DNA from 2 places in the Gordonia prachuapensis genome. Region 2 is predicted to be linked to the other one. Evidence: riboswitches for the same ligand, from Rfam matches in the RefSeq annotation. Region 2 holds a riboswitch; the other holds the start of a gene.
The links. A riboswitch is a leader RNA that binds a small molecule or an ion and turns the genes downstream of it on or off. The one in region 2 is predicted to bind S-adenosylmethionine.

Region 1: linked by a shared signal. The riboswitch ahead of V1Y59_RS18810 (aminotransferase class V-fold PLP-dependent enzyme) and the one ahead of V1Y59_RS04910 (bifunctional o-acetylhomoserine/o-acetylserine sulfhydrylase) in region 2 are both predicted to bind S-adenosylmethionine.

What each region holds. Positions count from the first base shown of each region.
Region 1 is NZ_JAZDUE010000017.1:17,053-29,008, reverse strand. It holds gene tilS (tRNA lysidine(34) synthetase TilS) at 1-458, opposite strand, end outside; gene V1Y59_RS18840 (zinc-dependent metalloprotease) at 437-1,516, opposite strand; gene dacB (D-alanyl-D-alanine carboxypeptidase/D-alanyl-D-alanine endopeptidase) at 1,513-2,853, opposite strand; gene V1Y59_RS18830 (inorganic diphosphatase) at 3,050-3,562, shown strand; gene V1Y59_RS18825 (MDR family MFS transporter) at 3,730-5,394, opposite strand; gene V1Y59_RS18820 (MarR family winged helix-turn-helix transcriptional regulator) at 5,391-5,885, opposite strand; gene alc (allantoicase) at 6,067-7,050, shown strand; gene V1Y59_RS18810 (aminotransferase class V-fold PLP-dependent enzyme) at 7,223-8,566, opposite strand; SAM riboswitch class IV at 8,584-8,697, opposite strand; gene V1Y59_RS18805 (isochorismate synthase) at 8,787-9,890, shown strand; gene V1Y59_RS18800 (ERCC4 domain-containing protein) at 9,883-10,839, shown strand; gene V1Y59_RS18795 (O-succinylhomoserine sulfhydrylase) at 11,042-11,956, opposite strand, start outside.
Region 2 is NZ_JAZDUE010000003.1:163,477-175,432, reverse strand. It holds gene V1Y59_RS04935 (exodeoxyribonuclease III) at 1-617, opposite strand, end outside; gene V1Y59_RS04930 ((2Fe-2S)-binding protein) at 733-915, shown strand; gene bfr (bacterioferritin) at 1,020-1,505, shown strand; gene V1Y59_RS04920 (MFS transporter) at 1,463-2,704, opposite strand; gene V1Y59_RS04915 (PE-PPE domain-containing protein) at 2,789-4,732, opposite strand; SAM riboswitch class IV at 5,007-5,126, shown strand; gene V1Y59_RS04910 (bifunctional o-acetylhomoserine/o-acetylserine sulfhydrylase) at 5,186-6,508, shown strand; gene metX (homoserine O-acetyltransferase MetX) at 6,555-7,703, shown strand; gene V1Y59_RS04900 (Hsp70 family protein) at 7,810-9,285, opposite strand; gene V1Y59_RS04895 (DUF3017 domain-containing protein) at 9,428-9,718, opposite strand; gene V1Y59_RS04890 (bifunctional methylenetetrahydrofolate dehydrogenase/methenyltetrahydrofolate cyclohydrolase) at 9,772-10,650, opposite strand; gene V1Y59_RS04885 (serine/threonine dehydratase) at 10,709-11,653, shown strand; gene V1Y59_RS04880 (tRNA (cytidine(34)-2'-O)-methyltransferase) at 11,689-11,956, shown strand, end outside.

The sequences.
Region 1 (11,956 bases), on a different contig from region 2:
GGCCGCCCCCACGGCGGGTTCCAGGCGCGCATCCCGGCGATCGACCGTGCTCCCGAACCGCGGGCGAGGCCGAGCAGTACGGTTTCGGCCTGGTCGTCGGCGGTGTGGGCCAGCAGCACCGGCCGCCCGTCGCGGGCGTCGTCGAGTGCTGCGTACCGGGCGGTGCGGGCAGCCGCCTCCATCCCGCCGTCGGAACCGACCCGCACCGGTAGCACCGTCGCCTCGGCACCGAGCGCGAGTGCCGCGTCGGCTGCCGCGGACGCGACCGCATCCGATCCGGGTTGCAGTCCGTGGTCGACGACGAGGGCGTGCACGTGGAGGTCGGCGCGCAGGGCGCACGCGAGCAGCGCGAGCGAATCGGGTCCGCCGGAGAGTCCGACACACACCTCGCGTCCGAGGTCGGGGTGGTGCGCTGCGAACTCGGTGACGGCGCGGGTTACAGCACCCGTTGCATCCATCGGCGCGGCTCGTCGATCTCGTCGGGACGCGGCATCGTCTCGGGCGACGTCCAGATGGTGTTGAACCGCTCCATACCGACCGCGTCGACCACCTCATCGACGAAGGCCTTGCCCCGAATGTATTGCGCCAGTTTGGCATCCATGCCGATCAGGGCTCGGATGATGCGCTGCACGGGGTTGCGGGGCGCGGTGCGTCGTTTGTCGAAGGCCTGCCGGATCGTCGCCACCGTCGGCACGTGCGCGGGACCGACGGCGTCCATGACGTGATCGGCGTGCCCCTCGAGCAGGGTGCCGAGCATCATCATCCGGTTGAACGCCTCGTACTGTTCGGGCGTCTGCAGCAGCTGCATCGCGCCGAGCACACCCTTCTCGCGGGGCTTGTCGCCGCGCAGGGTCTCGGTGATGCGCCCGACGATCTCGCCGGTCGATTCGCCGGAGTCGGCGGTGAGGATCTCCAGGTTGTCCACCATGTACTGGCGCAGCCATGGATTGGCGGAGAACTGGACGCGGTGGGTCACCTCGTGCAGGCACACCCACAACCGGAAGTCGCTGGGCACCACCCGCAATGACCGCTCGACGGCGATGATGTTGGGCGCCACCACCATCAGCACACCCGGATCGCCGGTGTCCGGGTCCGGGGTGAACGGGTCGTACTGCCCGAGGATCGCTCCCGACAGGAACGCGAGCAGCCCGCCGGCCTGCACGCCGCCCACCTTCGCCGAGAGTCCACCGAGCACCGAGTCGTCGGCGGGTGTCCCGTCCAGGCCGAGCATCGACTGCATCGACTGCGCGGCGGCCTCCACCCATTCCTCGCGGTCGAGGATGCGGGTGGTGGGCACGCGGAGTCCGTCGGCGAGTCCGGTGACCTCACGCACCGGCGCCTCCGCGCGGGTGGCGGCGTCGGCGAGTTCGGCGTGTGCGGCGTCGAGTGTGTAGGCGGTGGTCTTCGGACCGGGACGCGACAACCGTTTGCCCGTCGCGGCCGCCAGTCCCCAGTCGATACGCGCGCCGATCGATTCGGTGTCGACCTGTTCGAGAGTGGTCTCGTTGCTGTTCATCGGCACCCGCATTCCCTGAGCTCGCCGGCCACGTCGTCGAGGGCGGGCCGCGCATCGGCCGGTGACGTGCCACCGGACATCAGGGCGAACGCCAGCACTCGACCGTCGATCGTCTGGACTATCCCGGTCAACGAACTGACTCCGGTGAGTGTTCCCGTCTTGGCGCGCACCCATCCGGCGCCCGGGTTCGTCTCGGGATCGAACCGGTCGGTCAGCGTCCCGGTGCCGCCGGCGACCGGCAGGCCGTCGAGCAGCGAACGCATCAGGGGCTGCGCCGGTCCGGCGGCCGCGCCCATCAGGGTGTCGAGCACGGTGGCCGGGACGCGGTTGGCGTAGGACAGGCCGGACGCGTCGCGCAGGGTGACCGCGGACATGTCGAAACCGTGTCGCGCCAACGAGCTCTCGATGGCCGCCACCCCGCCCGCGATGGACGCGGGACCGCCCTGGGCGACGGACAGTTCGATGGACAGCGTCTCGGCCAGCACGTTGTCACTCAGGCGCATCATGTCGTTGACGCGGGCGACCAGGGGCGCCGACTGCACCTGGGCGATCACCTGTCCACCGCCGGATGCGGTCTGCTCGGTGACGGGGGCGTCGACGCCGAGGGCGTAGGCGAGCGCCTCACCGGCGGTGATCGCCGGGTCGGCCACGCGCGGGGAGTACTCGTCGAGCGGTTCGATACGCCCGCCGTCAGCGATGAGGGACTCGATCGGGGTGATGTCACCGCCGGCGATGTCGGCGTCTTCCCACGTGCGTTCCATGGTCGGCCCGGTGAAGGCGCTGGTGTCCACGGCCACCGACGTCACGTCGATGCCGGCCTCCCGGATCTGCGCCGCCAGGTCGGCGATGCGTGCCGGGTTGGTATAGAAGGTGTCCGCCCCGGTCGGCTGCGCCGACAGCGTCGGGTCACCGGCGCCCTTGAGGATCACCTGCCCGTCGGGGCCGGCGACGACGGTCGTGGTGATCCGCTGATCATGTGGCAGGTCCAACAGTGCCGCCGCGGCGGTCAGGATCTTGGCGTTCGAGGCGGGGACGCGCGGCTCGGTGGGCGACTCCGACCACAGGGTCTGGCCGGTCAGTGCGTCGCTGATCTCGCCGGTGAACTCGCCCAACGCGGGGTCACGGACGGCGTCGGCGATCGCCTGCTGCACCCCGGTCGGCGTGGGTTCGGGAGCATTCGGTGGCACCGCCCTGATCTGCGGATTCACCGTGATCGCCGCGGGTTGCGGTGGGATGCCGGGTGGCAGTTGGTCGGATGCGTCGATCTGCAGGGCCACCACCACCGCGCCGGCCCCGATGAGGGCGACGATGACCACCGAGATGATCGTCCACAGCACGCCCCGCCGTGAACGGAGCGAACGGCCCGATGTGCTGTCTCCGGTTGTCGATCCGCGCCGCACTCCCTGTGAACCTCCGGTAATCGCCCGTGGGGTCCGACCCCCGTTGTGCCCTCACAGTATCGTTGAGGCGATCTGCGCAGGCGACTGCTCGTCGGCTGCCGTCACCACCAGCGATCAAGTGCCAGGAGGAACCGTGGAATTCGATGTGACCATCGAGATCCCCAAGGGCTGCCGTAACAAATACGAGGTCGATCACGAGAACGGCAAGATCTACCTCGACCGCTATCTGTACACCTCGATGGGCTATCCGGCCGATTACGGCTACATCGACGGCACGCTCGGCGAGGACGGCGATCCGCTCGACGCCATGGTGTTGCTGCCCGAGTCCGTGTTCCCCGGGGTGATCGTCCGCGCCCGGATCGTCGGCATGTACACGATGACCGACGAGGCCGGCGGCGACGACAAGCTGCTGTGCGTCCCGGCCGGCGACACCCGCTGGGATCACATCCAGGACATCACCGACGTCAGTGAGTTCGAACTCGGACCCATCGCCCACTTCTTCGAGCACTACAAGGACCTCGAGCCGGGCAAGGAGGTCGAGCCCGGCGGCTGGGTCGGCAAGGCCGAGGCCGAGCAGGTCGCCAAGGCGGCCGTCGAGCGCCTCAAGACTCATCCGGAAGAGGCCAACGAGCCGAGCCGGGGGTAGTCGCCTCAACGCGACCCTAGAGCGCCTTTCGTGTCGAGTGGGCGCCGAATTTCGTCGAGTGGGCGTCGTACTTTCGCAGTGACGTGGCGTCATTGCGGTACGCGACGCCCACTCGACGAAATTCAACGCCCACTCGACCTCCGTGCTGGGCACGTTGCTACGTAGGGTTACGGGGCTTTTCCGCTGCGGAGCGGCAGTTCCTTCCACGTGAGCGTGCCGAGGACACCGACCAGCGACACGATCGACACGGCGAGGAACACCCCGTCCATCGAGTCGGCGAAACCGACCTTGATGGGTCGGGCCAGTTCGGCGGGCAGCTCGGAGATCACCGAGGTGTCGGACATGACGTCGTCGGACGCGCCGGCAGCGCTGGCGGGGTTCTGCGCCGCAGCAATGAGCCCGTCGGCGAACTGGCGGACCTGGGGATTGTCGCTCTGCGAAGCCTCGACCACCGCGGCCCGGTATTCGGGTTGTTGTGCGGCCGAGGTCATCTCGTCAGAGATGTTGGGCCCCATCAGCGAGAACAGCACCGAGAAGAACACCGCCACACCCATCGTTCCGCCGATCTGACGGAAGAACGTCGCGGTGCCCGTGGACAGGCCCATATCCTTGGGCGGCAGGATGTTCTGCATGGCCAGTGTGACCGGCTGGAGAAGATTGCCCAGGCCGAATCCGATCAGCGCGGCGGTGCCCATCACCAGGTAGAGCGGTGTGTCCACGCCGACGAGGTGCATCAGGAACGCGCCGACGGTCACCAGCACCGACCCGATGATCGGGAAGATCTTGTAGCGACCCGTCCGCGAGATCAGTTGACCGGACAGGATCGAGCCGGTCATGAGTCCGACGACCATCGGCAGCATCTGCAGTCCCGCGATCATCGGACTCGATCCGCGCAACACCTGGTAATACTGCGGGAGGATCGAGATGCCGCCGAACATCGCGGCGCCGACGACCACCGAGATGACCACGCCCTGCGCGAAGACCGGGTTCCGGAACACACGCAGCGGGATCAGCGCGTCGTCGCCCATCCGGTGCTCGATCCAGACGAACGCGGCCAGGCCCACGGCACCGATCGCGTAGCACAGCCACGCGGTCCCGGAGGTCCATCCCCATTCGCGACCTTGCTCGGCCACGATCAGCAGTGGCGCGACGGTGACGGCCAGGCCGGTGGCGCCCCAGTAGTCGGTGCGGCCACCGGCGCCTTTCTGCTGGTCGTAGTTGAGCACCTTGTAGACGAGGAGTAGTGCACAGAGCCCGATCGGCACGTTGACGAGGAAGACCCAGCGCCAGCCGCTGATCCACAGGATCGAGCTCTGTCCGGCGAACAGTCCGCCGAGGACCGGTCCGAGCACGCTGGAGGTACCGAACACGGCCAGGAAGTAGCCCTGGTACTTGGCGCGCTCCCTCGGCGGCACGATGTCGCCGATGGTGGTGAGCGCCAGGGTCATCAGGCCACCGGCGCCGAGACCCTGGAATGCGCGGAACGCCGCGAGCTCGTACATCGACGTCGCCAGGCTGCACAGCAGAGACCCGACGACGAAGATCGAGATCGCGACCATGAAGAACGGTTTACGGCCGTAGAGGTCGGACAGTTTGCCGTAGAGCGGAGTGACGATGGTTGCGGTCACCAGGTAGGCCGTCGTCGCCCACGCCTGCATGTCGTAGCCGTTGAGGTCGTCGGCGATCGTGCGGATCGACGTCGAGACGATCGTCTGATCGAGCGCGGCCAGGAACATCGCGCTCATCAGGCCCGCCAGCACCGTGAGGATCTGGCGGTGGGTCAGCCCGGCCCCGGCGACGTCGTCGCGGGCCTCGGCGGCTGTGTCGGTCATGCACGTCCTTTCATCAAGTCCTCCAGGCTGCCGGGCTTGTCTCCCGACGGCGCGAAGAGTGGCTCGGCCGCGTCGACGAACCGACCGAGCAGCCGCACCAGGGTCCGCAGCTCGTCGTCGGTCCAGTCCGTCATCGCCCGGTCCATCGCATGTCGCCGCACCGCGCGCATCGCCGCCACGCGTTCGCGGCCGATGTCGGTGATGACCAGCAGCGTGGCCCGGCCGTCGGCGGGGTCCGCTTCGCGACGGACGAACCCCAGGTCGACGAGTTCGGCGACGTATCTGCTCACCGACGACGGCTCGGCGTGCAGGCTCTCGGCCAGCTCACGGGCGCGCATCGGCTGGCGCGCGAGATGGAACAGGCACTTGAAAGCGGCCGACTCGACGTCACCGTCCGGTGTCCGGAACGTTCGATGGGCCGCGCGGTCGCGCATGCGGACGTAACGGGCCAACACGTCGAAGAGCTCATCGAGGGCGTTCTGGTCGAGCATCGGCGCAGATCCCTTCCGGAGGACTTCTTTACTTTCCCTTTGCAATTAGTTGCGGAATGCAATCAATTGCTGGACGCAAGTATGCGCTCGGATTCGATCCCAGGCAAACCGTTACCTACGATGAGAAAACGTGACTCCTCAGCCGCCGCCCTCGTCGGGCCATCGCCCGCACTTCACGTCCATGCCCGACCTCGCCCTTCGCGACCTCGGGGGCGCGGTGGTCTGGACCAACGACGATCTCTTCGCGGAGGCGCAGAACCTGATCAAGACGCCACCGGCGGAGTACCGCCCGGCGACGTTCGGCCACAAAGGTCAGGTGTACGACGGCTGGGAGACCCGTCGTCGCCGTGTGGGTGGCATCGACCAGGCGATTGTCCGTCTCGGTGCGCCGGGAGTGGTGTACGGCGTGGTCGTGGACACGTCTTGGTTCAAGGGCAACTATCCCCCGCACATCTCGGTCGAGGCGGCCGCCGTCGAGGGCGTGGTCTCGGTCGATCAACTGCTCAACGACGTCGAGTGGGTGACGATCGTCGAGAAGAGCCCGGCCGAGGGCGACACCCGCAACCCGTTCAAGGTCGGCGCGAAGAACCGCTTCACCCACGTGCGACTGTCGATGCATCCTGACGGCGGCGTCGCCCGATTCCGGGTGCACGGTCGCGGCGTGCCCAACCCGCACTTCTTCCGCTACGGCCACTTCGACCTCGCCGCCCTGGAGAACGGCGGCCTGATCACGGCCTGCTCCAACATGTTCTACAGCTCGCCGAACAACCTGCTGATGCCCGGCCGCGCCCGCAACATGGGTGAGGGCTGGGAGACGTCGCGGCGACGCGACGACGGCAACGACTGGGTGCAGGTGCGCCTTGCGGGCCGCGGACAGGTGAGCCTCGTCGAGCTCGACACCAGCTATTTCCTCGGCAACGCCCCCGGCTCGGCGACGGTCCGCGGGCGCGACGGCGAGGACGGCGAATGGTTCGAGGTGTTGCCGCGCACCGATTTACAGCCCGACACCCGTCACCGTTTCGTCATCGATCTCGACCGGCCGATGACCGAGGCGCGGATGGACATCTTCCCCGACGGCGGCATGGCGCGGTTCAAGCTCTACGGCACCCTGACGCCCGACGCGGAGGCCGAACTCGTCGAGCAGTGGGAGCGCGGCGAGGCCTGAGGGTTGCCACGCCCTTCGTGGAAGCGGTTGCTGCCCTTCGTGACATCCCTCCGCAGGCTCCGGGATTCCTCAGGGAGCGGTTGATCTTTCCCTTCGCAGGCTCCGGGATTTCTCAGGGAGCGGTTGATCATCCCCCGGTCCCTGAGGAGCCCGCGACGAAGGAGCGGTTGACCTATCCCCCGGCCCCTGAGGAGCCCGCGACGAAGGAGCGGGCGTCACGAAGGGCCAACTGCCGCAGAGCATCCACCAACCGGTCGATGTCGTCGGAACCGGTACCGAGGCCGAAACTCGCGCGCACCGCGCCGTTCGGGAATCCGAGCCGCCGCAGCAGCGGATGCGCGCAGAACTTGCCGTCGCGGACGCCGATTCCCGCTCTGTCGCTGAGGAATTCGGCCAACTCGCGGGGCGCACGACCGGCGACGACGAAGCCGGCGATGCCGACCCGTTCGGTCGAGTCGTCGAACACACGCAGCGGCTCGACGCCGTCGACCGAGTCGAGGCCTCTGTCGAGGCGGGCCAGCAACGCGGTCTCGTGGAGTCCGATCGCGTCGAACCCGAGGGCCGTCAGTGACTCACACGCAGCAGCGATGGACAACGCGCCCAACACATTAGGCGATCCGGCCTCATGTCGCGCGGCGCCGCGGTGCCAGGTGACGTCGGCCGACTGGGTCGCATCGTCGACCGCGACGGAGGCCGACGCACCACCCCCCGCCAGGTACGGTTCGGCCGCGTCGAGCCAATCCGAACGCCCGACCAACACCCCGGCCCCGAACGGCGCGTAGAGCTTGTGGCCGGAGAACACGAGATAGTCGACGCCGTGGGTCACCATCGACACCGGCCGATGGGCGACGAGTTGCGCGGCGTCGACGAGAATCCGCGCGCCGTGACGGTGTGCGACGGCGGCGAGGCGACCGACCGGCAGAACCTCGCCGGTGACGTTGGAGGCGGCCGTCACCGCGAGGAGCGCCGCCGGCGACGACGCGAGTTCGGTGTCCAGCGCGGCGAGGGTGTCCTCGATCGTGGTCGCGGCGCGGACCACCCGAAGCCGCGACGACCCGGTGCGTTCGCGTGCCGACCACGGCAGCAGGTTCGCGTGGTGCTCGATGTCCAGAACGACCACGTCGCCGCGGGTGATGTGGGCTGCCAGGTTGATGGCGTCGGTCGTGCCGCGGGTGAACACAACCGCGTCGTCGACCCGTCCGCGGACGAACTCACGCACCGTCTCACGGGCCGCCTCGTACCTTGCGGTGGTGACCTGGGAGAGATGCCCCGCCCCGCGATGCACACTCGCGTACTGGCCCAGCGAACACTGCACGGCCCGCGCCACATCGGCCAGGGCGGGAGCGCTGGCCGCATAGTCGAGATTGGCGTACCGCACGACGTCACCGGACGACAGCGGCACCTTTTCGCCGGCGCCGACGACCTCGGCGAGTGGCGCGATCGGCGGCCGCTCGGACGTTCGCGCCGAGAGACCGGCCGGCGACGTGACCAACGGGGATGACAACACAGCAGACATGACAAACACTCCTGGAGAATCCGCGCTTGCCGTGATCACCTCGACCACGGCCGGGTCGTCACCCGGAGCACCCCACCGCGGAGGAGGGTTGCCGGCCAGCGAGCCGGGGCTTGTCACTGGCACTCATGACCCGCATCAAGACTCACCCATCGATCGGGCGAAGTCAACTACTGATTCCGCGTGAGCGAAACCCCGTCTGCGTAGCCGGTACGGTGAGGTCATGGCCTCCTCCGACGGCGCCGACGACGATGTGTTCGTCCTGTCCGGGCCGCACGGGACGGTTCGCGGACGCGGCGTCGGTCGCACGTTCGACGACGTGACGGCCGCACGGGCGGCCCTGGCATCGGGGCCGGTGCGCGCGATCACGGGCGCGATCCCGTTCGATCCCAGCGACCCTGCAGCATTGGTGGCGCCGGTCGCGTTGACGGCCGAGCCCGCACCGCTGGCACCCACGAGTCCGGTCCGGCGTCGAGCGACGTCGATGAACGCGCGCCCGGACCCGCGAACCCATCGCGACCGAGTCATCGGCGCCATCAAGCGGATCGCCGACGGCGAGCTCGACAAAGTGGTGCTCGCTCGTGCGGTGGACATCGTCGTCGAGCCCGCGGTGGACGTCCCCGAACTCGTGGCCGCGCTGGCCGGCGGCAACAGCGACCGCAACGCGTTCGCCGTCGATGTGGGCGCAGTGTTCGGTGACGACTCGTGGCTCCTCGGCGCGAGCCCGGAGATGTTGCTACGCAGACGGGGTCGCGTCGTCACGTGCCGCCCGTACGCGGGCTCCGCACCACGGTCGGCGGACCCAACGGTCGACCGGGCGGCCGCGCGAGCTCTCGCAGCATCACACAAAGATCAGTCCGAACATCGGTTCGTCGTCGACTATCTGCGAGATCGTCTCGCACCGTTGTGTTCTGACCTCGACGTACCGTCGACGCCGGAAGTCCATCCGACCGGCGAGGTATGGCACCTCGCCACTCCGATTCGCGCGACGCTCCGCGATCCGTCGATCACGGCACTCGACCTGGCGTCGGTCCTCAGCCCCACTCCCGCGGTCTGCGGCACCCCCACTGACGCTGCCGCACAGCTGATCCGCGAGATCGAGGAACCCCGCGGCCTCTACGGCGGCGCGGTGGGTTGGTGCGACGCGGCGGGAGACGGCGAATGGATGGTGACGATCAGATGCCTGCAGCTGGGTGCCGATCGTCGGAGCCTGCGGACCTGGGCGGGCGGAGGGATCGTCGCGCAGTCGGACCCGCAGGATGAACTCGACGAGACCACGGCGAAACTCGCAACCGTTCTGCGGGCGTTGGGAATCGAGCATGCCTGACGACTTCCTCGTCGCACGCAATCCCGAAGAGGGTTCGTCGCTGCCGTATCTGGTGCGAATCCCCCTGGGCGCCAACGGCGTGGTCCTCAAGGTGCGCGACACCTGGCCGCGCACGTCCAAGATCTATTGCCACCGCGCGGAATCGTGGCCGGCAGACGCCGAGATCGTCGATCGGCTCCCGGTGCGGACGGTGTCGAGGCGTGGCGCGGCCATCGACCTCGTGCTCGACCGCGGCCGGGAGAACCGATCACAGTTCGTGCTGACCCGGGCCCGCGGGCGCGAGATGATCTTCTGGCAGTCGCGCCGCACCGCGAAGCAGGCCCGGCCCAATGTCACACTGCCGACGGCCCGGGCGCACGGACAGGTGCTCGACATCGTCGTCGACAGCGGCGAACGGTATGCCTACAAGTTCGACCATCAACAGACCACCACCACCCGCCGAAAGCTCCCGGCCGGCGACTATGCGATCACCGACGGCGACACCGTGATCGCGGCGGTGGAACGCAAGTCCGTCGACGACCTCAGCGCCGGACTCACGTCGGGCAAGCTGACCTATCAGCTCGCCGATCTCGCCGGCCTGCATCGCGCGGCCGTCGTCGTCGAGGCCGGGTACAGCTCACTCTTCAAGCGCGAGTACGTGTCCGGCGCGACGCTCGCCGAAGCCCTGGCCGAGGCCCAAGTCCGCTTCCCACGCGTGCCGATCGTGTTCTGCGACAACCGGAAGCTGGCCGAAGAGTGGACATACCGGTGGCTCGGTGCGGCGTTGCACGAGTGGCGGCTGTCGGCGCGCACCGACGTCGTGGTCGCGGACCTGGCCGGGCCGCAGGCCTCACCCGCCGAGATCCGAACCTGGGCGCTGACCCAAGGGCTCGATGTGCCCGCGAAGGGGCGGATCCCGGCGCGCATCCGGTCGGCGTGGGAGGCGCGGAACGATCGGCCGGAGGGGTGAATGGTGGAGCGGGTCTCGATACGTCGCTCGGCTAGCGCCTCGCGACTACTCGACCAGCGGATGGAGTCCCCCATTCGCTGATCGGCGGTTGGAGCCAACCTATTCGCTGATCGGCGGTTGGAGCCGCCTTATTCGCTGATCGAGTAGGGCCGAGGCGCTAGCCGAGGACCGTATCGAGATCCAGAAGCGACCGCCGAAACCCTTACCCCAGGGCCCGATCCAGATCCGCCAGCAGATCGTCGACACCTTCGAGTCCCACCGACAGCCGCACAACGGAGTCGGTGACGCCGATCGCAGCGCGACCCTCGGGCCCCATGGCACGGTGGGTGGTGGTGGCGGGGTGGGTGATCAGCGACTTCGAGTCGCCGAGATTGTTCGAGATGTCGACGATCTGGAGGCCGTTGAGCACCTCGAACGCCCGCTTCTTGCCGCCGACGCCGTCGCGGTCTGCGATCTCGAAGGTCACCACGGTGCCACCACCCGACATCTGCGCCTTGGCGAGCTCGTACTGCGGATGAGACTGCAGGAACGGATATTTGACCCACGCGACCCGCGGATCGGCTTCCAGGAACTCGGCGATCCGCAACGCCGACGACACCGACGCGTCGAGCCGCAGCCGCATCGTCTCGAGGCCTTTGAGCATCGTCCACGCGTTGAACGGACTCATGGCGGGGCCGGTGTGGCGCATCAGGGTCTGCACCGGACCGTCGATGTACTCCTTCTCGCCGAGTACCGCACCGCCCATGACACGGCCCTGACCGTCGATGTGCTTGGTGCCCGAGTACACGATGACGTCGGCACCCATGTCCAGTCCACGCTGCAGTAGTGGAGTGGCGAAGACGTTGTCCAACACCACTTTCGCGCCGGCGGCGTGCGCCATCTCGGTCACCTTGGCGACGTCGACGAGCACCTGCATCGGGTTGGACGGGGTCTCGAAGAACACCGCGTCGGTGGGCTTGGCGAGCGCCGCCTCCCACTGGTCGAGATCCTCACCGTCGACGAACACGGTCTCGACACCCCAGCGCGGCAGGATCTCGTTGCAGACCACGAAGCAGGAACCGAACAGGCTGCGGGCGGCGACCAGCCGGTCACCCGCCTTGAGCAACGCTCCCAGCGC
Region 2 (11,956 bases):
CATCCGGACGCGAGGCGGTCGCTCACCCAGGAGCGCTCGTGCGGCAGAAAGCCCGGACTCTTCCGGTTTCCCTTCCAGTTCTTGATGTCCGGCTCGGCATGCGCGATGTTCCAGTCCCCACCCACGACGACATGACGCCGACGCCGCGACAGCCGGTCGAGGTGTTGGCCGAAGCCGGTGAGGAAACGCACCTTCTCGTCGAACTTCGCCACGTCCTTCGGCTCCGGCGTCTGCGCGGCACCTTTGGGCAGGTAGAGGCTGGCCACCGTCGTCGCGCCGAGCGGTGAGTCGAGATCGACCTCGATGTAGCGCCCCGTGGAATCGAACTCGGCGTCGCCGAAACCGACGCGCACCGCTCCCAACGGCAACCGGCTCAGCACCCCCACCCCGGCATGCCCGCGGACGACCGACGCACTCATCGTCCACTGCCAGCCGTCGTCGAGCGCCGGGGCAAGTGCCTCGGCTGCCTGCTCCTCGTCGGCGCGGATCTCCTGCATCAGGACGACGTCGGCTTCGGTGCCGGACAGCCAGGCCAGCAGGCCGCGGTTGGCGGCCGACCGGTGCTTCACGGCGGCGCGGACGCCGTTGACATTGACGGTGCTCACGGTGATCGACACGCAGACGAGCGTACGTGGCCGAAATGGTGCGTCCGTACCAAAGGTAAGCCAACCCTTGTTTCAGGGCGTGCTTTATGTAACCCTTACCTAACTGAACTGATTCGAGGTGAGACCGATGTTCGTTTGTATCTGCCGAGCGGTGACCGAAGACGAAGTGCACGACCACTGCTCGACCGGTGCCATGTCAGTGGATGCGATCGGCGACCGGTGTGGTGCCGGCGAAGGCTGCGGCACCTGCCTCGAACGGATTCAGCAGATCGTCGATGAAAGGATCGCCACCGCGACCACGGCAGCATAGGCACGCCGGCCAACGGCGACGAACACAATCCTCGTGTCCAAGTGCGGACGCGGGGAGTTTCGGCGTGCTACGTTCGCAATACCACGGCGAACGGAGGATCGGTCATGCGCGGCGACGATGAGGTGATCGCACTACTCAACGAGCAGCTCACCAGCGAGCTGACAGCCATCAACCAGTACTTTCTCCACTCCAAGATGCAGGCGAACTGGGGTCTGACCGAGATCGCGAGCAAGACCCGCGCGGAGTCGATCGAGGAGATGCTGCACGCCGAGGTCCTCACCGACCGGATCCTGTTCCTCGACGCCCTGCCCAACTATCAGAAGATCCTGCCGCTGCGCATCGGGCAGACCCTGCGTGAGCAGTTCCAGTCCGACCTCGCCATCGAGATGGAGGTCGTCGAGCGGCTCCGGCCCGGTGCCGCGATGTGCCGCGGCAAAGGTGACATCACCAGCGCGAGGATCCTCGAGGACATCCTCAAGGACGAGGAACACCACATCGACTATCTCGAGACGCAGCTCGAACTGATGGACCGGATCGGCGAGCAGCTCTACCTGTCCAAGACCGTCGCGACGCCACCCACCGTCGACTGACCGCGACGGCTTCTCGCCGCCGCCAGCGCGACGAACAGAACCACGATCCCGGCCAGCGCCAGCCCCGCTCCCAACAGCGACGGCGCGCGATAGCCGTACCCGGCGGCGATCACCAGACCGCCCAGCCACGCCCCCGCCGCATTCGCGATGTTGAGCGCGGAATGATTCAGGGCGGCCGCCAGCGTCTGCGCGTCATCGGCGACGTCCATCAGCCGGGTTTGTAGCGCCGGGATCGTCGACGCCCCGGACAGCCCGATCGCATAGCTGAGGATCATCGCCGCCCACGCGTTGTCCAACGTGAGGGCGAACAGCGCCAACGACGCCGCGGTGGCGACGAGACCGATGAGGATGCCCGCGGGCACACTCCGGTCGGCGAGCACACCACCGACGATGTTGCCGGTCACCATCCCGAGGCCGAACAGCATCATCGCCACGGGCACGAGCGAGACCGAGACGCCGGTCACGGTCGTCAGCGCCGAGTTGAGATAGGTGTAGTAGGCGAACATCCCGCCGAATCCGACGACGCCGATGAACAGTGTGAGCCACACCTGCGGGCGCGACAGCGCACCGAGTTCGGTCATGGGGTTGGTGACCCGCATGTCCGCGAGTGCGGGCAGGTTGCGGACGAGGGCGACGATGGTCAACAGTCCGATCACCACGACGATGGCGAACGCGACCCGCCAGCCGAAGGACTCGCCCAACCAGGTGGCCATCGGCACGCCGAGCACGTTGGCGACCGACAGACCCAGCATCACCTGGCCGACCGCCTTGGCGCGGTCACGCGGACCGGCCAGATGGGCGGCGACCAGCGCGGCGACGCCGAAGTAGGCGCCGTGCGGCAGACCGGCGACGAACCGCGCCGCGATGAGCAGTCCGTAGGTGGGCGCCAGCACGGTGGCGAGGTTGCCCACGGTGAAGGCGACCATCAGACCGATGAGCAGGGTGCGACGCGGCACCCGGGCGGTGAGCGCCGCGATGAGCGGTGCGCCGACGACGACGCCCAACGCGTACGCCGAGATGACGTGGGCGGCGGTGGGCTCGCTGACACTCAGGGTCGTCGCGATGTTGGGCAGCAACCCCATCGCCACGAACTCGGTGGTGCCGATGCCGAATCCGCCGACGGCGAGAGCGATGACGGCCCACCGACGGACGGAGGCGGTCACCGGTGCTGCGGCGGGTGCGGTTGGCGCTGAGGACACTCAGTCTCCAACTCCCGGCTCCCCTACCGGGATTCCCCACCGTTCAGGTGAGTTGATTCACACGCGAAGGGCGCCGGCCGTCTCCTACTCGTCACTCCCGGGGTCGTCGCCTGCCTCCGACGATGACGAGTCCTTCGAGGACCCGGTGCCGGCACCCGTTGTCGACAATCCGGGACCGGTGGTCTGGCCCTCGCCGTTCCCGTCGCCGTCGTTGTCCTCCGCACCGTCGGTCTCGACGTCCCCCCCGGCGACTCCATTGCTCCCGCCGGCGTCGCTGTCGGTAGCGCTGGGGTCGGGAGCGTGCGGCGTGGACGGCGCGGACGTGTCGGGCGGCGTGGAGGGCGTTTTCGGAGTCTGCTCGCCGGACGTCGCGGAATCGGGCGCAGTCGAATCGGGTCCAGGGAAATCGGGTCCAGCGGATGTAGCGGCGTCCGGCGTCGTGGTCTGGGCGGGCACCGACGACGTACTCCCGGCGGACGAGTCCGCTGTCGCAGATCCGGCGGCGGCGTCGGTTTCTGCGCCGCCCGATTTCGGATCATCCGAGGACGTCGTACCTGTTGTGGCCCCATCCGTCACGAGCGCTGGGGGTCCGACGTCGTCGAGGGCGTTCAGCAGCACGGCCTGTCGAGCAGTATCCGCCTCCGCCGGCGCCGTGGTCCTCTCAGAGATACGAGGTCCGATGAGCTCGGCTGCCCAGTACTTCACGAAGTTGACCGGGATCAGCACGATGCTCTTCGCGCTGGCGGCCAACGCTCGGACGCCACCTTTCACCTCATCGGGAGCGTTGTTGACGATGCCGTCCAGGATGTCCTCGAAGACAAAGAGATCCGGGAGATAACCTCCATACCCCAGTTCGGGCAGCGGGGGCACGTGATCTTGCACGAGCCGAACAAGCGGCTGCAGGTTCGAGAGTTTGGCGCCATAGGGCAAATCGATTGTCCACCGGTGCTCGAGGAAGTCCGGAATCGTCGAACCATCGAGCCCGATCGCATTGGCGCCATCCCGAATCACGCCCACGATGGCGGAATCCTGATGGACCTCGCAAACGGTTGTTGACGAACCCTCAGCGGTCGTACACGTGGTGTTCGCCCAACCCGCGCCGGTCGCGGAAGCATCTGGGTCCAGCCACATCTGATACGGGTAGTAGCCGTGCTTGGTGAAGTACCCCACCAAGGCATCGATTGCCCCGATCGGGTCGTGGACGGGATCAGGGACATCGCAGATACCGTCACCCTCGACACAGACCGAAGTGACGGGGACGTCCCCGAATCCACCGTCGCGGGCGCCACTCATCGTGAGACCCGGGAAGATCCCAGGAAGTGCCAGTTCCACACCCTCACCGTCGATGGTGCCGTCGCGGCGCGGATCAGAATACAACTCGCCGGAGATGCTCGGGATCGGCTTGCCATTGGAATCGAGCACCACGTTGCCCTGCTCGTCGACCAGGTACCTCTGGATCTCGACATCGTCATCGGAATCATCCGGGGTGTCGGCGATGTCGATCTTTCCGACTCGGCCGTTCCCGATATCCGAGAGCACGTCGCCGGCCACACGAGCACCCTGCGAGTATCCGGTGACCACGATGGGATTGCCCGCACACTCTTGCTGATAGGTGGCAATCGCCTTCTTGGTCGCGGCCTCACCTGCGGCAACACTCTGGTCGTAGCCGAGTGCACCCAACGGCCAGAGCGTGGTCGGATAGTAGACCCGGATGACCTTATACGCCTTCGGCGGCGATACACCGCCGGGATCGTCGTAGTACGGACTGGATGGATCGGGCACGATGACCGTCTCGCCATCAACGTTGATCGGCTTGTGTCCGGTGTACCGCTGCCCGACCCCGACCATCGAGGCGGCTTCCGGATCATTCGTCCCCCCGACGATGATCACCGCGCCACCACCGCACTCGTCGGCACGCGCAGAACCGACCGAACCCGGCAGACAGAACGCGGCAACCACGGTGAGGCAGCTCGAGATCGCGATCAGAACAGCCGGAACCCGGCGAGTCAGCCGAAAGCGCGCAACCATGAGCTCTCCGTCCTCCATCCGCCCGGGCGACCGCGTCGGGGCTGTGACGCGAGTCGATCAGGCTGGCGACAGAGTAGATCCGTGATCTCAAATAGCGAATCCTCGTTAGTTCAACTAACGACCTTGAACAGGCCTTTTACGCTCGACGGAGGCAAGATTCATCCTTTTGGAGGACAGGCGTTGTCAGTTTGTGACCGTCATCAGCCCCGGTTTGTGACCACCACGATCGGGACGGTTCCCGGGCCATCTCGACCGTGCTATATCCTTGACGCCAGGTCATGAGCATCAGCGTCAAGCCCCGGCTTGCTGATCGGCAACCCTCCAACCGCGGTGGGGTGCTCCGGGTGATGACCGGGTTGAGGAACGCATACGCATTCCCCGGCAAGCGCGGGTCCGAAGGTCGGACCCCACCAGGGTCGTTGCACCCTGCCGACCGCAGAAAGCAGGACACTCATGTCTGACGCCACCGACGGCGCCGATCCGACGGCGAACTGGAGCTTCGAGACCAAACAGGTCCATGCCGGCCAGACCGCCGATCCCACCACCAATGCGCGGGCGCTGCCCGTTTACCAGACCACGTCGTACGTGTTCAACGACACTCAGCACGCCGCGAATCTGTTCGGCCTCGCCGAGCCCGGCAACATCTACACCCGGATCATGAACCCGACCCAGGACGCGGTGGAGCAGCGCATCGCCGCCCTCGAGGGTGGTGTGGCCGCGTTGTTGGTGGCATCGGGCCAGGCGGCCGAGACCTACTCGATCCTCAACATCGTCGAGACCGGCGGCCATGTGGTGTCGAGCCCACGTCTGTACGGCGGCACGTTCAACCTGTTCCACTACACCCTGCCCAAGCTCGGCGTCGAGGTGTCGTTCGTCGAGGATCCGGAGGACCTCGACTCCTGGCAGGCGGCCATCAAGGACAACACCCGCGCCCTGTTCGGCGAGACGATCTCCAACCCCAACAACGAGATCCTCGACGTCGAGGGCATCGCGGAGGTCGCCCACCGCAACAGTCTCCCGCTCATCGTCGACAACACCGTCGCCACCCCGTATCTGCTGAATCCGCTGGCACACGGCGCAGACATCGTCGTGCACTCGGCGACGAAATACATCGGTGGCCACGGCACCGCCATCGGTGGCGTCATCGTCGACGGGGGCACCTTCGACTGGCGCGCCCAACGCGACGGGAAAGACCTGTTCCCGGGGTTCACCACGCCGGATCCGAGCTACCACGGCGCCGTCTTCGCCGACCTCGGTGCCCCGGCGTTCGCACTGAAGGCCCGCGTGCAGTGGCTCCGCGACACCGGTGCGGCCATCTCGCCGTTCAACGCCTTCCTCCTGGCCCAGGGGCTGGAGACGTTGAGCCTGCGGGTGGAGCGGCACGTCGCCAACGCGCAGCGCGTGGCGCAGTATCTCGAAGCCCACGCCCAGGTGGAGTCCGTGGCCTACGCCGGACTGCCGTCGTCACCGTGGCACGAGCGTGCGCAGAAGCTGCTGCCGAAGGGACAGGGCGCCATCGTCAGTTTCGAGATCGCCGGCGGGCTCGAGGCCGGCCGGAAGTTCGTCGACGCACTGACGCTGCACAGTCACGTCGCCAACATCGGTGACGTCCGGTCGCTGGTGATCCACCCGGCGTCCACCACACACAGTCAGTTGACACCGGACGAGCAGGTAGGCGCGGGGGTGACGCCGGGCCTGGTGCGCCTGGCGGTCGGCATCGAAGGATTCGACGACATCATCGCTGATCTCGAACAGGGATTCGCGGCCGCGAAGTGAGTTGAGGGACAGAGGAAGTCGGAGTGTGCTGCAGAGTGAGTGAATTGTGTCGGTGAGTATCGAAACGCAAACCCAGTCCGTCGACGGACCCGACTGGGAAACGATGCCGGACGGGGCCACGGCCCGCGTCCACATCGGCGCGGTCTCCCTCGACAACGGTGACCGGATCGATGATGTCACCCTGGCCTTCCAGCGCTGGGGTGCGTTGTCGGCGTCCCGGGACAACGTCATCCTCACCCTGCATGCACTCACCGGCGACTCGCACGTCACCGGTCCCGCCGACGACGAGCACCCGACGGCCGGCTGGTGGGACGGGCTGATCGGTCCGGGCTGCGCCATCGACACCGACGAGTGGTGCGTCATCTCGGCCAACGTGCTGGGTGGCTGCCGCGGGTCCACCGGCCCGTCGTCACCCGCTCCCGACGGGCGCCCGTGGGGGTCGCGCTTTCCGCAGATCACGGTGCTCGATCAGGTGCGCGCCGAACGGATTCTGATGGACCGGCTCGAGATCGCCGGGGTCGGTGCCGTGGTGGGCGGGTCCATGGGCGGTGCCCGCGCGCTCGAATGGGCCATCGAGTATCCCGAGATGGTCAGGAGCGCACTGGTTCTGGCGGTGGGCGCGCGTGCCACTGCCGATCAGATCGGCACCCAGACCACCCAGATCGCGGCGATCACCGCCGACCCCGCGTGGCAGGGCGGCGACTACCACGACACCGGGCAGGCACCCACCGCCGGTCTCGGTGTGGCACGGCGAATCGCGCATCTCACCTATCGCGGTGAGGTGGAACTCGACCGTCGTTTCGGCGACGATCCCCAGGCCGACGAACAGCCGCTGACCGGCGGCCGCTACGCCGTCGACAGTTATCTGCAGCATCAGGCGACCAAGCTGACCCAGCGTTTCGACGCCGGCAGCTATGTGGTGCTCAGCAACGTGCTGAACCACCACGATGTGGGTCGCAACCGGGGCACCATCGAATCCGTGCTGCGGGCCTGCCGGGTCCCCGTGATCGTGGGCGGGATCGCGTCAGACCGCCTGTACCCCTTGCGGTTGCAGGTGGAACTCGCCGAGCAATTGGGCAACTGCGTCGGCGGGCTGCAGGTTCTGCACTCCGACAACGGTCACGACGGATTCCTGACCGAGTTCGACGCCATCAGCGATCTGCTCAAGCAAACCGTCGAGATCGCGCGGGGCTGAACAGAGATCGTCACGAAGGGACCCTTCGTGACGATCCTCCGCAAGCTCCGGATCTCCTCAGGGACCAGAAGGTCCACCCCCGGCCCCTGAGGGTCCACCCACTTCCCTATCGCGTCGGCGTGGTGGACACCGGCGCGCCCTGCTGCGGCGCGACGCGCGGTGCGGGCGGCGTGGTGGTGGTCTGCGGCACAACGCTTTCCGGCGCCGGCGGCGGCGCGGGCGTCGATGATTCCGGACGCAGATTCGGCGGAAGCAGTTCCGGCGGGATCGTGGGCGAGGGGCGACCCGGCGGCCACGGCAGCGTCGGCAGCGGATACGGCACCAGCGTGCGCGTGGGTGGCGACGTCGACGAGTCCGTCTCCGTCGTCGGCGGCAATTCCGTTGTGGCCCAGCCGGGATAGTCCTCCCAGCGAGACTCGGTGCGTTGCATCGGCGGCTGGGCGGGCTCGGGTTGTGCCTGGGTGACCCGCGGCTGCGGCGGCGCCGTGGTGGTCGTCGACTCCGATGTCGTTGTCGTCGTCGACATCTCGGACGTCGCGGTCGTGGTGGTCGGCGGCAACGGAGTGGAGGCCGGTTCGTTGTGCCCGGCCAGCGAGGAGCTCACCGCATAGATCGTCATCGTCGCGGCGGCGAGGATCGCCGCCACCACGGCCAGCGGCGTGGCCGACAACCACTCCCGGTGCCGACGACCGCCGATGAATGCAAGTCGCGTCGTACCCGACGAGGCCTTGGCCCTCGCCAGGATTGCGGCCCCGATCGACGCGGCGAGTTCCGGCGCATCCGGCACCACGACCTCGACATTCCGTCCGCCGAGTTGCGCACCGTCGAGCATCCGCGCGACGGCAGGCAGGTTGGCGATGCCACCGACCAGGACCACCGCCTCCGGGCGGCTGTCGCGGTCGGCGTTGTCGGCGAGATAGCGCATCAGCACGCTTCGCGCGTCATCCACCATGGGCGCGACCGCCGCGTCGATCACCGCACCGGTGAGACGGGTGTGTCTGCGGCCGTCCGCGAGCAGGACCGAGTCGGTGCCGGCGGTGCCCACCTCCTCCTTGCCGGCGCGGCAGGCCGCGAGCAGAGCGCTGCGTCCGCTCCGGCTGCCACGTCCGTCGGGAGTACCGCGGTCGGTGGTCAACTTGGTGAGGATCGCCCGGTCGATGTCGCGGCCGGCGAGCGCGCGCGACCGAACCGGCGCCGAGATGCGATTGGTGGACGGTTCCACGGTGTACAGGGACATGCCGGTGTCCCCGCAGTCGGCGACGACGACCGACGCGAATCGGTCGATCTGGCCGGTGGCCGACAGATACGCGGCCACCGCGTCGCCGTCGTCGACGAGATGGATCTGACGACGGGGACCGCTGCCACGAGACGCCAGTTCACGACGCTGCTTGGCCGTACGCGCGGCGACCCCGATCGGCCCGACCCGGCGGTCCGCGTCCTTGGCGGCCCCCAACATCAGGTCGATGCCCGCGTTCACCCGGCCGGCAGTGTCGAGTCCGTCGCTACGGTCGACGTCGATCACGCGGGTGTCGACCACACTGCGACCGACGTCGTCGCGCGTCAGCAGGACGTAGTGGATCATGCCATCGCCCGCGGACACACCCATCGACGTCGTTTCGTCGGGAGTGGTCGAGTTGCCGGTGGTGGTCGTCGGTGTGATGCGTTTTCTCCAGCTGTGTCGTCGCCGCAAGGGCCGTTAGGTCACGTATTGATCTCTATTGTAATCAATCTGTGCCCAAAGGATCGATGGACGTCGCCAACCAGAGGATCAGCGACCCCACCGACGCCATCACCGCGACGTCGAACAACTTGCTTCTTACCTGCAGCAGCCCTGCGCGCGAGGTGGGGATGAAGGCCCGCAGCACCGCTCCGAGCAACAGGACGGAGCCGAAGACGAATGCGCCGCGTCGCCAGCGGTCGAACAAGACGAGAACAGCCGCGGCAACCAGTCCGATCAGGACGACGAAGTACGGGATCTGGACCACGTAGCGGCGCACCCGCGCGGCGCTGCCCACTCGGCGGGAGTGGTCGAGAGTCCCGTCCGGTGTACGGGCGCCCCGGTCCGGCGTCACCCCGCGGTTCCCGCCCGGGTCCGCTCGGCCAGCTGCGCTTCGGCTCGTTCGACGACGTTGACCAGTAGGAACGCCCGCGTGAGCGGACCGACTCCGCCCGGGTTCGGCGAGACGTGCCCGGCGACGTCCCAGACGTCAGGCGCCACGTCGCCGGCCAGGCCATCGTCGGTGCGGCTGACGCCGACGTCGATGACCGCCGCTCCCGGCTTGACCATGTCGGCGGTGATCAGGTGCGGGACGCCCGCAGCGGCGACCACGATGTCGGCCCGCGACACCTCGGCCGCCAGATCGCGGGTGCCGGTATGGCACAGGGTGACGGTGGCGTTCTCGCTGCGTCGGGTCAACAGCAGGCCGATCGGACGGCCGATCGTGACGCCACGCCCGATCACCGTGACCCGCGCTCCGGCGATCGGGATCTCGTAGCGCCGGAGCAGGTGAACCACGCCACGCGGCGTACAGGGCAGCGTGGCCTCCTTCCCGAGTACGAGCCGTCCCAGATTGATCGGGTGCAGCCCGTCGGCGTCCTTGATCGGGTCGATTCGCTCCAGCGCCGCATTCTCATCGAGCTGGCGCGGGAGGGGCAGCTGCACGATGTAACCGGTGCACGCGGGATCCGCGTTGAGATCGTCGATGGCGGCGTTCAGGTCCTCCGTCGACGCGTCGGCGGGGAGATCCTTCCGGATGGATTCGACGCCGATACGTGCACAGTCGGCGTGCTTGCCCTTCACATAGGACCGCGACCCCGGGTCGTCACCGACCAGGACGGTGCCGAGCCCCGGTGTGATGCCTTCGGCGCGGAGTTTCTCCACGCGGGCGCCGAGATCGGAGAAGATCTCGTCGCGGGTGGCCTTGCCGTCGAGTCGTATCGCGCTCACGGGAGTCCATTGTTCCACCCCCGCTATCGTGACGGACGTGGACACTCGACGGACAGCGATGTCGGTGACGACCTCCGACATCGACGCCGCCCGCGATCGGATCGACGGCCGCCTGCGCCGCACCCCGGTGTTCCGGACGTCTGTCGACACCGCGACGGGTCCCATCGAGGTGGTCTTCAAGCAGGAGTACCTGCAGGTGGGCGGCTGCTTCAAGGCACGCGGAAGCCTCAACGCCGTCCTGCACGCCCGCGCACAGGGTCGGTTGGATCAGGACGGGGGCGTCCTCGTCGCCTCCGGCGGCAACGCCGCGATCGGTGCGGCGTGGGCCGCACGGATCGCCGGTGTCCCCGCCACCGTGGTGGTCCCGGTGACCGCGCCGGAGGTGAAGGTGCAGAGCCTGCGCGCACTGGGCGCGACGGTCCATCAGGTGGGCGACCGCTACCAGGACGCCGCCGACGCCGCCCTCGAACTCGCCGGGCGCTCGGGTGCCCTGCTCTTGCACGCCTACGACCAGCCGGACATCGTCGCCGGCGCCGGGACGATCGGGCCGGAGCTGGCCGGCGACGTCGACGGGCCGCTGACCACGGTGGTGTGCGTCGGGGGCGGCGGACTGCTGGGCGGACTGGCCGCGGCCCTGCGTCCCGGCGATCACCTGGTCGGCGTCGAACCGGTCGGGGCATCGTGCCTGCGACAGGCACTCGACGCCGGCGGCCCGGTGACCGTGGATCTCGACAGCGTCGCCGCCGACAGCCTCGGCGCGACCCGCGTCGGCGACATCTGCTGGGCGACGATCGCCGGGCGCAACGTGACCAGCGTGGTGGTGTCGGACGCCGACATCGTCGATGCGCGCCGGATGCTGTGGACCGACTTCCGTATCCTCGTCGAACACGGAACGGCGACCGCGGTGGCGGCCGTGTTGACGGGGCAGGTGCATGCGGAACCGGGGACCACGCTGTGTGTGGTGCTCTGCGGGGCGAACACCCGACTCGACGTCAACGGGTGAGGTGGGTGTCCCGCGCCGCATTAGACTTGCCCAACATGTTCCGCATCATGTTCTTCCAGCCATGCATCCCGCCGAACACCGGCAACGCGATCCGGCTGGCCGCCAACACCGGATGCGAACTGCACCTCATCGAGCCGCTGGGGTTCGGCATGTCCGACACCCAGGTGAAGCGCGCTGGTCTGGACTACCACGAGATGGCCACCGTGACAGTGCATCCCGATTTGGATGCGGCGTGGTCCGCGCTGCGGCCGGAGCGGGTGTTCGCCTTCACCGCCCACGCGTCGCGCTATCACTCCGACATCG